Regions from separate parts of the Psychrobacillus sp. FSL W7-1457 genome, predicted to be linked through region 3. Evidence: predicted binding sites of a transcription regulator. Region 3 holds the regulator's gene; each other region holds the start of a gene.

What was found. The regulator LexA, encoded in region 3, represses DNA repair genes until DNA is damaged. The targets are predictions, from matches to a motif close to CGAACATATGTTCG.
Region 1: the regulator LexA is predicted to act here: its motif matches at 1,683-1,696, upstream of uvrB (excinuclease ABC subunit UvrB).
Region 2: the regulator LexA is predicted to act here: its motif matches at 2,837-2,850, upstream of NSQ95_RS09120 (UV damage repair protein UvrX).

What each region holds. Positions count from the first base shown of each region.
Region 1 is NZ_CP151993.1:2,932,112-2,936,341, forward strand. Features, by position in the region: gene uvrB (excinuclease ABC subunit UvrB) at 1-1,617, opposite strand, end outside; gene NSQ95_RS14300 (IDEAL domain-containing protein) at 2,125-2,355, opposite strand; gene NSQ95_RS14305 (competence protein ComK) at 2,569-3,078, shown strand; gene NSQ95_RS14310 (hypothetical protein) at 3,079-3,432, opposite strand; gene NSQ95_RS14315 (HDOD domain-containing protein) at 3,555-4,230, opposite strand, start outside.
Region 2 is NZ_CP151993.1:1,900,818-1,905,047, forward strand. Features, by position in the region: gene NSQ95_RS09105 (ABC transporter permease subunit) at 1-642, shown strand, start outside; gene NSQ95_RS09110 (ABC transporter permease subunit) at 639-1,679, shown strand; gene NSQ95_RS09115 (hypothetical protein) at 1,993-2,385, shown strand; gene NSQ95_RS09120 (UV damage repair protein UvrX) at 2,898-4,151, shown strand; gene NSQ95_RS09125 (cytoplasmic protein) at 4,212-4,230, opposite strand, start outside.
Region 3 is NZ_CP151993.1:1,632,613-1,636,842, reverse strand. Features, by position in the region: gene NSQ95_RS07785 (recombinase family protein) at 1-478, opposite strand, end outside; gene NSQ95_RS07780 (LysM peptidoglycan-binding domain-containing protein) at 475-786, opposite strand; gene lexA (transcriptional repressor LexA) at 961-1,581, shown strand; gene NSQ95_RS07770 (hypothetical protein) at 1,727-2,107, opposite strand; gene NSQ95_RS07765 (DinB family protein) at 2,363-2,812, shown strand; gene NSQ95_RS07760 (hypothetical protein) at 3,027-3,605, shown strand; gene NSQ95_RS07755 (hypothetical protein) at 4,013-4,230, shown strand, end outside.

The DNA of each region.
Region 1 (4,230 bases), 1.3 Mb from region 3:
CCCAATAGTTTGTATTAATGAGCGTTCTGAACGTAGGAAGCCTTCTTTATCCGCATCCAAAATAGCGACCAGTGAAACCTCTGGTAAGTCTAATCCTTCTCGCAATAGGTTAATACCTATCAGGACATCATACGTTCCTAAACGAAGCTCTCGAATAATCTCAATTCGCTCTAATGTTTTTATCTCTGAGTGCAGATATTGTACTTTTATACCAATTTCCTTTAAGTAATCAGTTAAATCCTCGGACATTTTCTTTGTTAAAGTTGTTATTAAGACTCGTTCATTCTTAGCAGATCGTTCATATATTTCATTAATTAAATCATCTATTTGTCCTTCAATCGGCTTCACTGTAATAATAGGATCTAATAATCCCGTAGGTCGGATAATCTGCTCGACCATTTCTGGTGTATGCTCTAATTCGTATGGTCCCGGAGTTGCGGATACAAAGATGGCCTGATTGATATGTCCCTCAAACTCTTGGAAAGTGAGCGGTCGGTTATCTAATGCAGAAGGTAATCGGAAACCGTGATTTACTAACACAGACTTTCGCGCCTGGTCTCCATTAAACATTCCTCTAACCTGTGGTAATGAAACGTGGCTTTCATCTACTACCAATAAGAAATCCTTCGGAAAATAGTCTAATAAAGTGTATGGGGTTGCTCCAGCTTCTCTTAACGTCAAGTGACGTGAATAGTTTTCGATGCCCGAACAGAAGCCCATTTCCTCCATCATTTCTAAATCATAATTCGTTCGCTGCTCCAGTCTTTGAGCTTCTAACAATTTATCCTCGCTGCGAAGAATAGTAAGCTGCTCCTCTAATTCCTGACGAATATTATTTATGGCTATTTTCATCTTTTCTTCTCGTGTTACGAAGTGGGAGGCTGGGAAAATAGCTACATGATCCCGTTCACCCAATATTTCTCCTGTTAACGCATCCACTTCTCGAATCCGATCTATTTCATCACCAAAAAATTCTACCCTTAGACATCTCTCATCACGAGAGGCAGGGAAAATTTCCACTACATCTCCACGGACTCGAAATGTTCCACGAGTAAAATTAATATCGTTTCGTTCATATTGCACATCCACTAATTTTCTTAACAGTTGGTTCCGATCGATTTCCATGCCAACTCTTAGTGACACGACCATTTCTTTATATTCTTCTGGATTTCCGAGTCCATAAATACAGGAAACAGAAGCAATAATAATGACATCCTTACGCTCAAATAATGAGGAAGTGGCTGAATGTCGCAATTTATCAATTTCTTCATTAATACTAGAATCTTTTTCAATATAAGTATCCGTTTGTGGCACATATGCCTCTGGTTGAAAATAGTCATAATAGCTGACAAAGTATTCTACTGCATTGTTAGGAAAGAATTCCTTGAACTCACTATAAAGCTGTCCTGCGAGTGTCTTGTTATGGGCCATGACAAGGGTTGGCTTATTAATTTGTTGGATTACGTTCGAAATAGTAAAGGTTTTACCAGTACCTGTGGCCCCTAGTAATGTTTGATGCTTTTTGCCCTCATTTACTCCTTTTACTAGCTCTTTTATTGCTTCTATTTGATCCCCTGCTGGCTCATACGGAGATTGTAAATCAAAAATTTGTTCCATATGTATGCCTCCCGTGTGCTTATTAAATTTAGTTTAACATAATCATTTTTCTAACACTATTAAAACGAACATACGTTTTTAAAATAAATTTTCAGAGTAGGTTCAACCTTTGTCATATCAACGATTTAATGATAAATATCTCTTCCTATCTATTACTACCCTCTTTTACAGAAAAAGCTACATTTTATCTTGCATAAATATAAGAATGTTAGTTTTTTAATATGAAAAGAATAGACTTTTTATCAAAACTAAAAGCAGTTCAAATTTCACTCAGTGTAAAATTTGAACTGCTTTTTATATTTTCTTAATAGCCGTTGTTCTTCCTTTAGTTTGTAGCCTTCGCTCCGAACTATTGTTTTAGAAAGACATTTACCCAAATTAAATGCAAAAAGTGAAATTGCATGTCGCAATCTCACTTTTTGGGGGCACGAGATTAGATTATCCTAGCCCCATCCTAAACATATATTAACTATTAATTCCTCACGAATTCCCGGCCCATAAGCAACTTTAATTTTTCAGATGAAGTAACACGTTCGTGTACTCGTTAAATGCTTCTCTATCCTTGCGATCCAATGCCTCGTCAATTAAACCCATTAGCCGAAAACTTCTCTGCTCTCGGTGGACAACATTTAAAAACATATCAAGATAAATCTCGTTTAACAACTTTTCTGCAGAGCTTTCTTTCCCTGTTTGTCCCATTGCTTTCATAAAATCTGTATATGAATATTGTTTGTCCATTTCAATCACCCCGATGCCTTTTTTATATTATATAAAAGCTTAAGGCTAGTTGCAATCATTTTGAGAAAATTTAGATTATACAGTAAATAGAAGTATTTTTTGAATTTTAGATACATTAGCTTGATTTATTTCCAAAATTAACTATAATTTAAATTATAATATACTAAGGAGTGAAATCTTCTGACTAATAAAATTGAAAATAAATCCCATCTTATCTCCTTCGAAACCGCGTTACTTCAACCTTCTGTAGTAAATAACAAAGTTTACACGAAAGTTACTAATTTTTCTGGTGAAACCTCCATGGTAAGTAAAAAGCCATACGAAATCGTTCGTTATTCCTGCTCCTTCTACGGTTCTTCCTTTCAACACGCAGTAAACCTTTCCCGTGAAACGATTGGCAACTATTTTAAGCTACCAATCATACTAGCTCATGACTTTGGATCCCCTTGTATATGGATTCCTGTTCTTTCTCCAAAATCAGATTTAAATATATGGTTTTCCTATCAGGCCATCGAAACTTTTTACCCAAATAAAAAGGGATCTACCGTTGTCCTTTCTAATGGGGATACCATTGATGTTCCTGTTTCGCCTAACACTATGAATCGTCAAGTGGCGTATGCCAACATATTAAGCACCCAATTCCTGAAACGAATGAGCCATCTTTTAAACAACGGATATGCCACCTCTAGACAAGCATCTATGCGTAAAAACATTCGCAACTGATTAGGTAATGGTTAAGTACATAGAAAGCAGTTCTTCTACGCGGTTACGAAGACGGACGTTCAGATAACGACGGTGCTCCTCGTACCCTCCGTGAAAAAACACGTACTCTGTGAACATATCATCTCCTTCTCCTCTAATCACTTTCATACTATGCCTTCTCATATAGACATGTGTGTCTTTTAGCTCTTTTTGAACTTGCTTCGCTGCTCCTTCTACGAGAGTCAAATAAGGTCTGTTTAATTTGAATGGGGCTTTTTCAATAATGGTTCGATCCTTTTCCAAGATGGTAAATACCATGGGAAGATAAATCATTTTTTCGAAATATGGAATTGCCTCTTCTGGTATTAAGGGCATCTTCATTCACCTTTCTTTTAAAAGAACATTTGTTCTTATATTTTACAACTTTTAAAAGAAAATGCAATGGAAAGAAAAGAACTTCAATCAAAAAACTGCCAATCTAATGAATGGCAGTTAAATCATTGTGATACTATGTCAGTTGCCCACTTGCGAGCTTCCTTATAAAAATTATTAAGACTTGGAAAATCTATTTCTAGATTATTAGCTCCTTCGAGCATATCGTTCCAACGTACCTCATCATAGGCAATAGTTAAATCTAAGAAAGGCGTCATCTCAGTGTTGGACCCAACCAAAGTAGCCGCTACATCATCAGAAAGAGGTAACTCTTTGACTAGCTGATCCATCTTCTTATGTAAGATGGTGTCCATTAGAGAGAACATGCCTACTAATAAATATTCAGAGGAATTCGTCAGGTTTTTTTGTTTAGCAAGTAGCTCACAAAATTTCGCTCTAAATAAGGATGATTCTACAATAGCTAGTCCATCCCCTTTGTAGTTTTGATGTACCTCTCGCAGTAACAAGACATGAAGCCAATGATTGATTTCCTCCAGCCCTAACATTAAAACACCCTGTTTAATCGAGCGAACCTTGGAACGTGGTCGAGCAACTGGAGAATTGACCATTTTTAACACTTTAAAGGTCAAGGAAACGTCTCTCTCTATTTCTAACGCAATTTCATCCATAGAGGCTTCTTCCTTGCGTAAAAGATTGATCAGTCTAATGTATTGCACTACGTTAGCAGGTATATCTGTAGCCTTAATAATTTCAGGCTTAGCAAAGAAGTACCCTTGGAAC
Region 2 (4,230 bases), 270 kb from region 3:
ATCCAGTATTCTCTCGAGACTTTATTTTTGGCACTTATAGTGGCTGTTCTGTTAGCTCTATTTTTTACTGTGATCACTATGTTATGTAAAGAACGAGTTAGACAGCGGATTAAAACTGTTTTTTTCTTTTTGGAATCAATTCCGGATATATTGATTATAATGCTCATTCAGCTTCTAGTGATCATCATTCATAGGCATACAGGAGTATTTGTGAAGATAGCCGTTACAGGTGGGGAGAAAATTTATTTGCTTCCAGTAGTATGTTTGATGATTCTTCCTATGGTTCAGCTTTACCGATTAAGTATGCTTACTTTTGAGGCAGAGGAACGGAAAATGTATACAGAGCTTGCAAGATCGCTTGGATTCGGCAAATTGATTATTTTACTCATACATATGTTTAGAAACGCGATTATTAGTATCTTTTTTCAATCGAAAAAAACGATGTGGTTTATGCTTTCCAACTTATTTATCCTAGAACGTATGTTTAATATGCCAGGTATTATGTTTTATTTGAGTGCTAATATAACTGGAGAGTTATTTTTTATAACGGTGTGTAGCTTCTTTTTCCCAGTGTTCCTCCTGTATAGCTTTGGTGAATGGTATTTTCTACGTCATGTGAACAAGGGGAGAGCAATAGGATGAAGCAAAAATCAATTTGGAGACAGCCTTATTTTGTGTTTGGATTTATTATATTAGCCTTCTTTTTATTAGGTAGTTTTATATTTGAATGGATTTTTGGACCAGATCCGAAGCAAACCTACTTTTTAATGGAGAATGGCAGAGTTATAGAAGCTGCGCCGTTATCTCCTAGCTGGATGCACCCACTTGGGACGGACCAGTATGGCTATGACATGTTTGCTAAAATCATGCTTGGTGCAAAATATACCATCATTTCGGCAATGGGTGTTGCAGCTGTTCGAATGCTCATCGCAGTACCGCTAGGGTTTGCAATCGGTACTTATTGGCAGAAGAGACGTACGCTTATTAACAGTGCTATTGATCCTCTACATTATATTCCTATGACGATATTCTCTTATCTAATGCTTTACCCTGTGTTATGGGAGCCGATGGAGGGATTTTCTACAACAGTATGGGAGCGAATTATTATTCAAGTAGTATTAATGGCAATCATTACGGTACCGATAGTAGCTTCACTTATAGGTAATGAGGCTAACCTTCTCTATCAGGAGGAATATGTTTTAGCTTCTAAAACACTGGGTGCTGGACGACCGAGAATTATTACTCGTCATCTATTTCCAATGATGAGAGAGAAATTATTTGTTTTATATGGCCAACAGGTAGTAGAAACATTAGTGGTGTTCACTCACCTAGGATTGTTGCAATTATATATTGGAGGTACGGCAGTTAGCTATGACCCTATGTTTGGAGACCCTCCAAAATCGATTGCCTATGAATGGGCTGGACTTTTTGGATCATCTTTCCGATATTTACAAGGTGTGCCTTGGCTCCCACTAGGTCCTGCAATATGCTTTGCCTTAGTTATTTTAGCCATTTCCGCCATGATAGAAGGTTATACTCGGGCTGTGAATGGACAAGTCAGAATTCCAAAGAGAAAGAAAGTGGCGTTTGTATCTGAGGACGTCGTGGAATGGAATAAGCAACAGCTACAGGATAAAATGCAACTTTTACATGAGGGGAAAGAAAAGCAGAAAGTTTAGGAAAACCTATTAACCTCCTCTCATGTAAGCCAGAGGTCACTAAGTAGAATGAATGACAGCTAGGCTCATAATAAAGACAAGTCTATGTTGTAACTAACGAGTTTACTTCAGAGGCGCAAACATAGTAAAACGCACTTGAATTCAAAATGTAATTCACAGTGCGTTTTTACTGTTTTAATTTTGGGGGATTAGTAGGTGAATTACACACTTAGGATAATGGATATTTATGTTAAAATGATATTACGGATCTGGAAAGATTGTAAAAGGGTGTCCTTGCGCTAACCGGGCAGGTTAATAAAATGGAGGGGAATTTTTGAAAAGAAACAAAGTACTAATTTTCATTATATCTGTGATTTTTTTATTGTGCTTAGTGTGGATTTTATTTCCTAATAAAAGTGCAGAAGTAAAAAGGTTCACCTATGAGATAGAGGAAAACAATGATGACCTTATTTTTGAAGTTAACTTTCAATTCATTAATTATACAGGTGATTTTAGTTATGCAACTATTGTTTTAGACAGTTTTTTTTATCAGCGACTTAAGAATCCCGAATCTGTTGAACCCATTTTTTTAAACGGTTTAGTATCTGGTTCTACAACAATAATTATTAACAAAGAGGATTTAACTCCAGACTTTATTGAATCGTTAAAATCAAAGGAAAGAAATCCTTTTCGTGCTATAAGTATCGGGGAAGAAATTATTTTGTAATAAATCGACTAACGGGGCGTTCGTTAAAATAGATAGAAAAGATCTGTGACATAACTAGTCAATAAATTAAAAGATGTGAGATCAGCAACTTGATTTCACGTCTTTACTTTTTTAAAGATAACTGATTTCTAATTAAAAATTATTTCTCTGTTCTCATTGTTTGGAGCAAAGCGACGTGAGGAGATTAAAATCGTGCACCGCAGAAAGCGCCCGCCGGAGCGGAAAACAGCTATATTGTATTTTGAAGAAACTTTTGTTGCAACCTTTTTTATCTGCGAAATATACTGTGATTTATTTTGTGAAATACTGTGTTTTTAAGACGGTGATTTTACGTTTGCACCTCACAAGTAAACCTGTAATTGTAACGAGTTTTTAAATTTAAAATGGCCATCCGAGCAAATGTCAGCCAGTCCGATACAACTCCTCCAATGGTCTACATTACCATTGAATAAGAACGTACGTTTGTATTATACTAAGAGGAACAAATGTTTCTTTTGGGAGGAGAAGCTTTTATGTATGAGGGCTTAGAAGATCGAAGCATTATTTGTATAGACATCCGAAGCTTTTTTGCAAGCTGTGCTGCGGCAGAGGCGGGGCTTGATGTGATGAATACGCCTATTGCGGTTATTGGAAACTTGGAGCAGAAGGGAAGTATTGTGCTTGCTGCTTCACCTCCGATGAAAAAAAGGTTTGGTGTTAAAACGGGGTCCAGATTATTTGAAATACCAGACGATCCTTCCATCCATCTACTAGAGCCGAAAATGGAGTTTTTTGTTCGGGTTTCAATGGAGATAACACGTTATTTAAATCAGTTTGTCCCAAGTGAATCTATTCATGTGTACAGCGTGGATGAATGCTTTGCTGATTTAGGGGGAACCGAAAAGCTTTGGGGACCAATTGAGCGTACAGTCAAACGTATTCAGGATGGCCTGCATTATCAGTTTCAGCTTCCATGTGCAGTGGGGTTGGGGCCGAATATGCTTGTGGCAAAGCTGGCACTTGATTTGGAGGCAAAAAAAACTGGCTTTGCCAAATGGACGTATAAAGACATCCCTAAAAAGCTGTGGCCTGTTTCCCCGTTAAGTGAAATGTGGGGGATAGGATCACGATTGGAAAAAACGTTAAATAATATGGGGATTTTCAATGTAGGGCAGCTCGCAAACACTTCCTTGGATCTACTGGAGGAAAAATTTGGGGTGATGGGAAATCAGCTGTACCACCATGCCTGGGGGATAGATCTCTCGGAACTGGGAGCACCCATTGTAGATGGTCAGATAAGCTATGGAAAGGGTCAAGTATTGTTTCGCGACTATCGAACGAAAAAAGAAGTAATGGCAGTCATACTGGAAATGTGTGAGGACGTGGCCAGAAGAACAAGAGAAGCTAATATGGTTGGACGCACTATTCATCTATCGGTCGGTTATAGTAAGGAAGTTTTTGGTGGTGGATTCAATCGTTCACGCTCTATAGATGAACCAACGAATGCGACCATGAAAATCTATAAAATGTGCGAGCAAATTTTTGATGACTTTTACGACCGCAGCCCGGTAAGGAAACTATCCATTTCGATCACCAATCTAGAGCCAGAGAACTCGATGCAGCTAAGCCTTTTTGAGGAAGGGAAGTGGAAGGAACGAAAGCTTGGGAAAACGATGGATTATCTTCGAAACAAGTATGGTTCAACCGCTGTTTTACGTGCAGTTTCCTATACGGAAGCTGGCACTGCTGTTAAGCGGGCGGGCCTACTTGGAGGACATAAGAAATAAAAAAGGGAGGACTTGGACGTTGGTCACAAGCCTCCTTTTTTACATACTAGAACCATTATTTTAGTCTAGCTTAATCATA
Region 3 (4,230 bases):
GATTCCCTCGAGTTTTTAAATTCTTTTCTGGCTTATAACCTTGCGAGATTGCTCGTTTCATCCCACGTTTAATTTTGGCGTTGTGAATTTTGCGCTGATACTCCTCCACTAAGGCAAGAATTTCTAAAAGCATAGAATCCATTTCATTCAGGTTTAATATTCCTTTATCTTGCAATGTAAATACTGTAGTATTCGTTTTCTGCAGCATATGAAGGACTGCCATTCTCCCATTTCCTCTGCCGATTCTAGTTTCATCTTGGACAAATACAGCTTTAATATCGTTTTCCTTCACATAATTAAGCATTTCTAGTAGGCCATCTCTCTCCACATCGTACCCACTATGCTGGTCTAAGAATACTTGAGAAACCTCATAACCCTGTTTTGTTGCAAAATCTATTAGCTCTTCTTCTTGTCTCTCTAGTGAAGTTTCTTGAGTAGACTTGTCTGTACTTACCCGACAATAAATAACTGATTTCATTCTCCTGCTACCTCTGTTCCATAATTTAAGTGATAGTTCTCACTTACCTTTGGAATTACTATAACATCTCCTGGTTTAATAGAGGTATCATATAAATTATTCATTTCAATAACTTTACTAATCCAGTCTTCTTTAGAATCTTTTACTCCATATTCACTAGCAAGTCCCCAAAGGGAATCTCCTTGTTCTATATGAATTTCGTAATTTTTCTCTGCCGAGATTGTATGTGTAATAGCCATAGTTGTTATGAAAATTAGATTAAGTCCTAAAAATAACGCTAAAAAATAATTGTTTTTTAACCAATTCATGTTAAAACCTCCAAATAAGAATGTTTGTTCGGTATGTATAATTTAATAATAATGCGAACACTTGTTTTTGTCAACATATTTTAGAACCTATGTTTGCATATTGTATAGGACACTGTTATACTATTAACAAGTATTAATATAGTAGGTAATTTATTACTAAAAGAGGTGAACTCATTGAAGAAAGCGTCGAAAAGACAGGAAGATATTTTAGCTTTTATAAAAGAAGAGGTTCGTAAAAAAGGCTATCCACCTTCCGTACGTGAAATTGGCGAGGCTGTTGGACTTGCCTCAAGCTCTACAGTGCATGGTCACTTAGCAAGATTAGAGAGTAAAGGGTTAATTCGGAGAGATCCTACAAAACCACGCGCTATTGAAATATTGGACGGTCTGGAAGTTTCTGTGGAAAGACAGGGAGTTGTGCATGTTCCTTTGGTAGGTAAAGTTACTGCAGGTATGCCTATAACAGCTATTGAAAATGTTGAAGAATTTTTTCCTTTACCTGAGACGTTCGGTACATCAGACGACCATCTATTCATGTTAGAAATTATGGGTGACAGTATGATTGAAGCTGGAATCTTGAATGGAGATTATGTTGTGGTTAAACAACAACAATCTGCTAATAACGGGGATATTGTAGTTGCAATGACTGAAGATGACGAAGCTACTGTGAAACGGTTCTTTAAAGAAAAGACATATTTTAGATTACAACCAGAAAACTCGACTATGGACCCTATTATTGTGAACCAAGTTTCGATTTTAGGAAAAGTAGTTGGAGTATACCGACATATCCACTAATAATCTCTTGACTTATTTCCGTATCATAGTATGATTACGTAGAGCCGATATCATATCTAAACTAGAAAGTGGACATTTCTGTTTAGATCATCGAAAAACCCCTTCGCATTTATATGTGAAGGGGTTTTATTTTTGATTTAATGGCTTATACCTTGTTTGCATGATTAGAAATCACTCTCATTCCTTCTAACAATGTTTTAGATTCCTCATTAAAATAATGCCTGATATCTTGCCTCATTAGTAAGGACGGGTTTTCTTTTATTTTCATTCTTAATGATCTCACGTCAAACATTTTTGAGTACATATTAATTGAATAGATAATCGCCACCTCTTGGCGAGATACAGGCTGAGGTTCAGAGTCAATGGTAGTGTTTAAATACTGTAAGACATTTAAAGTAGCGTCATCTAACAAATGCTTATATAAGTTAAGATGATGTATATTATCAATTATATATTTCCTAACTGTAATATAGTCTAATTTTTCCATACAATCGTTAATTGTATGAATCATCTCTTTAGTTTCCACACTTACCCCTCCGCCATGTTTTATATTATTTTACGTTCATGAATAGCTTTTACTAAATAAAATATGAGCGGAAATTAATTCTACTTTAAAATTAAAACAGCATATTAATCTCTACTATCTTTTAATTGTTCGTTATTTGTGTTTCTATATAAAAAATGGATTATTCATTTAACTAATCCTCTATTATTACCCCAATAAAAAACTAATAAACCAAAGAGAGTTATAGTTTAATTACCAACGAAAGGAAGATGAAAGATGCTATTCCCTTATCGGAACGATTATCGAAAAACGTTATTGCCCTACTTAAAAAATTTACCTGAAGAAAATTGGTTAAAAACGACAAAAGACTACCCAAACAATTTAGCTTGGGTAATATCACATATTGCTACAAGTGAGGATTATTGGATAAATGAAGTTGCTTTCAAGAAGAATTTAATATTAACTGTAGATGAATATTCCCAACCATTAGAAATTATTAAAGCCTATGAAGAGATCAGATTACATACAGATGCAATTCTTGAAAGTATGGAAACTATTGATTTAAATCAATTGATAGAGGTCCCTATCTTTTCTGATGGGTGGAGCCCGCCTTCTATACCAACTATCCGTTGGGCATTTCAACATGTGTATGGGCACGAGACTTACCATATAGGTCAAATAGCAGTAATTGCTCATTTAAATGGATTTCAAAAGCCCCTCTTCTAAGTTGGGCACTCATTCTTTTCCCTAAAATCCAAACAATTCATTACAGCTTAACGACCAAGTCTACTTTATTCATTTATTTTATACATTTTTATCCTTTTATGGTTTTTTGTTTAACTTACGGGGTAAAGATTTATAATCCTGATGGAATATAAATCTTAATTGCTAAACACCTTTTTACTTCAGTTAAAACATAACGAAAAGGAGATAAAAAAACATGAGAAAAGGCTTACTGTTACTCGTATTATTCTCTACTATTTACTTATTTGCCTGTAATTCTACTGAAGAGGTTACACCTCCAACAGTAAACAAGACTGAACAACCAATTGAACTTAAAGCATCTAAAGCAGAAATGATATCAACTAAAGCTCCTGAGGATTTTAAAGATAGAGAAGCTGTCGAAAAATATGTCGCCGAAGTTAGAGAAGCTTATGCGAAGGTTTCTAATTTAGGAGCTGAGTGGGATGCATTAAGAATGGGCTCTTCTACTGGAGAGGTAAGCTCTTTAAAATTCGCAGAAATAATTAAATCTGACTTTTTACCCAAAAACATGGCTATTATTGAATTAATTGAAGCAATTGTAGCTCCTAATGAGGAGATAGCTCTAAGTCACGAACTGTTGATAGACGCAATAAATAAGCAGCATATAGCATTTAGTGAGGTTGCAACTGCTATGGAAACAAACGATTCTAATAAAATGACGAAGGCAAACGAAATTTTAAGTGAAGTAAGAAAGCTAGATCGCGAATTTGGAAGAGAAATGGAGAACTTACTACTTGAATATAATATAGATTAATATTAAAATATCATATTTTTACTTAACATCATTTAGATGGCATGTTACTATTCATGGCCGTCTTTTTTGTCGTGTCATCCCTTATTCTTCTCCTCCCTTCTTAAGCATGTAATTCTCTCGCAAATCAATTTTTTATATCCTTCAAACACGCCTTTTCAAAGCCAAAAAGCTCGTTTATGAGCGATAAGAAACAAAATAGCAGTGCCTTCATTTCCTTAACTGAATATATTAATTAGGTGATTTAAAAAATGGAGTATTCAAGGTAAATAGAAATAAAATCAGCGTGAGAAAGATCTTAGTATGTGCTCTGATAGTATGCCTTTGCTTGTTCGCTTGGAAGAATGCTATTAAGGATTAATGTACTTAGAACAAAGTGCTTTTCTATTACCAGGAAGGGGTTATATAAAATGAGAAAATGGTTCGGATTAGTACTACTTTCAATCATTCTAGGTGTGACAGCCTGTTCTCCATCTTCAAAGGAGTCAAAGACCGATAAGGAATCGGAAGAAGTCGAAAAAAAGGAAGAGCAGTCTGTAACTAAAGAAGAAAAAGAGGTTGTCGAGGAAGAGCAGGAAGTAGAAGTTGTCGAAGAAGTATCAGCGGATAAGGAATTGATACAATTATA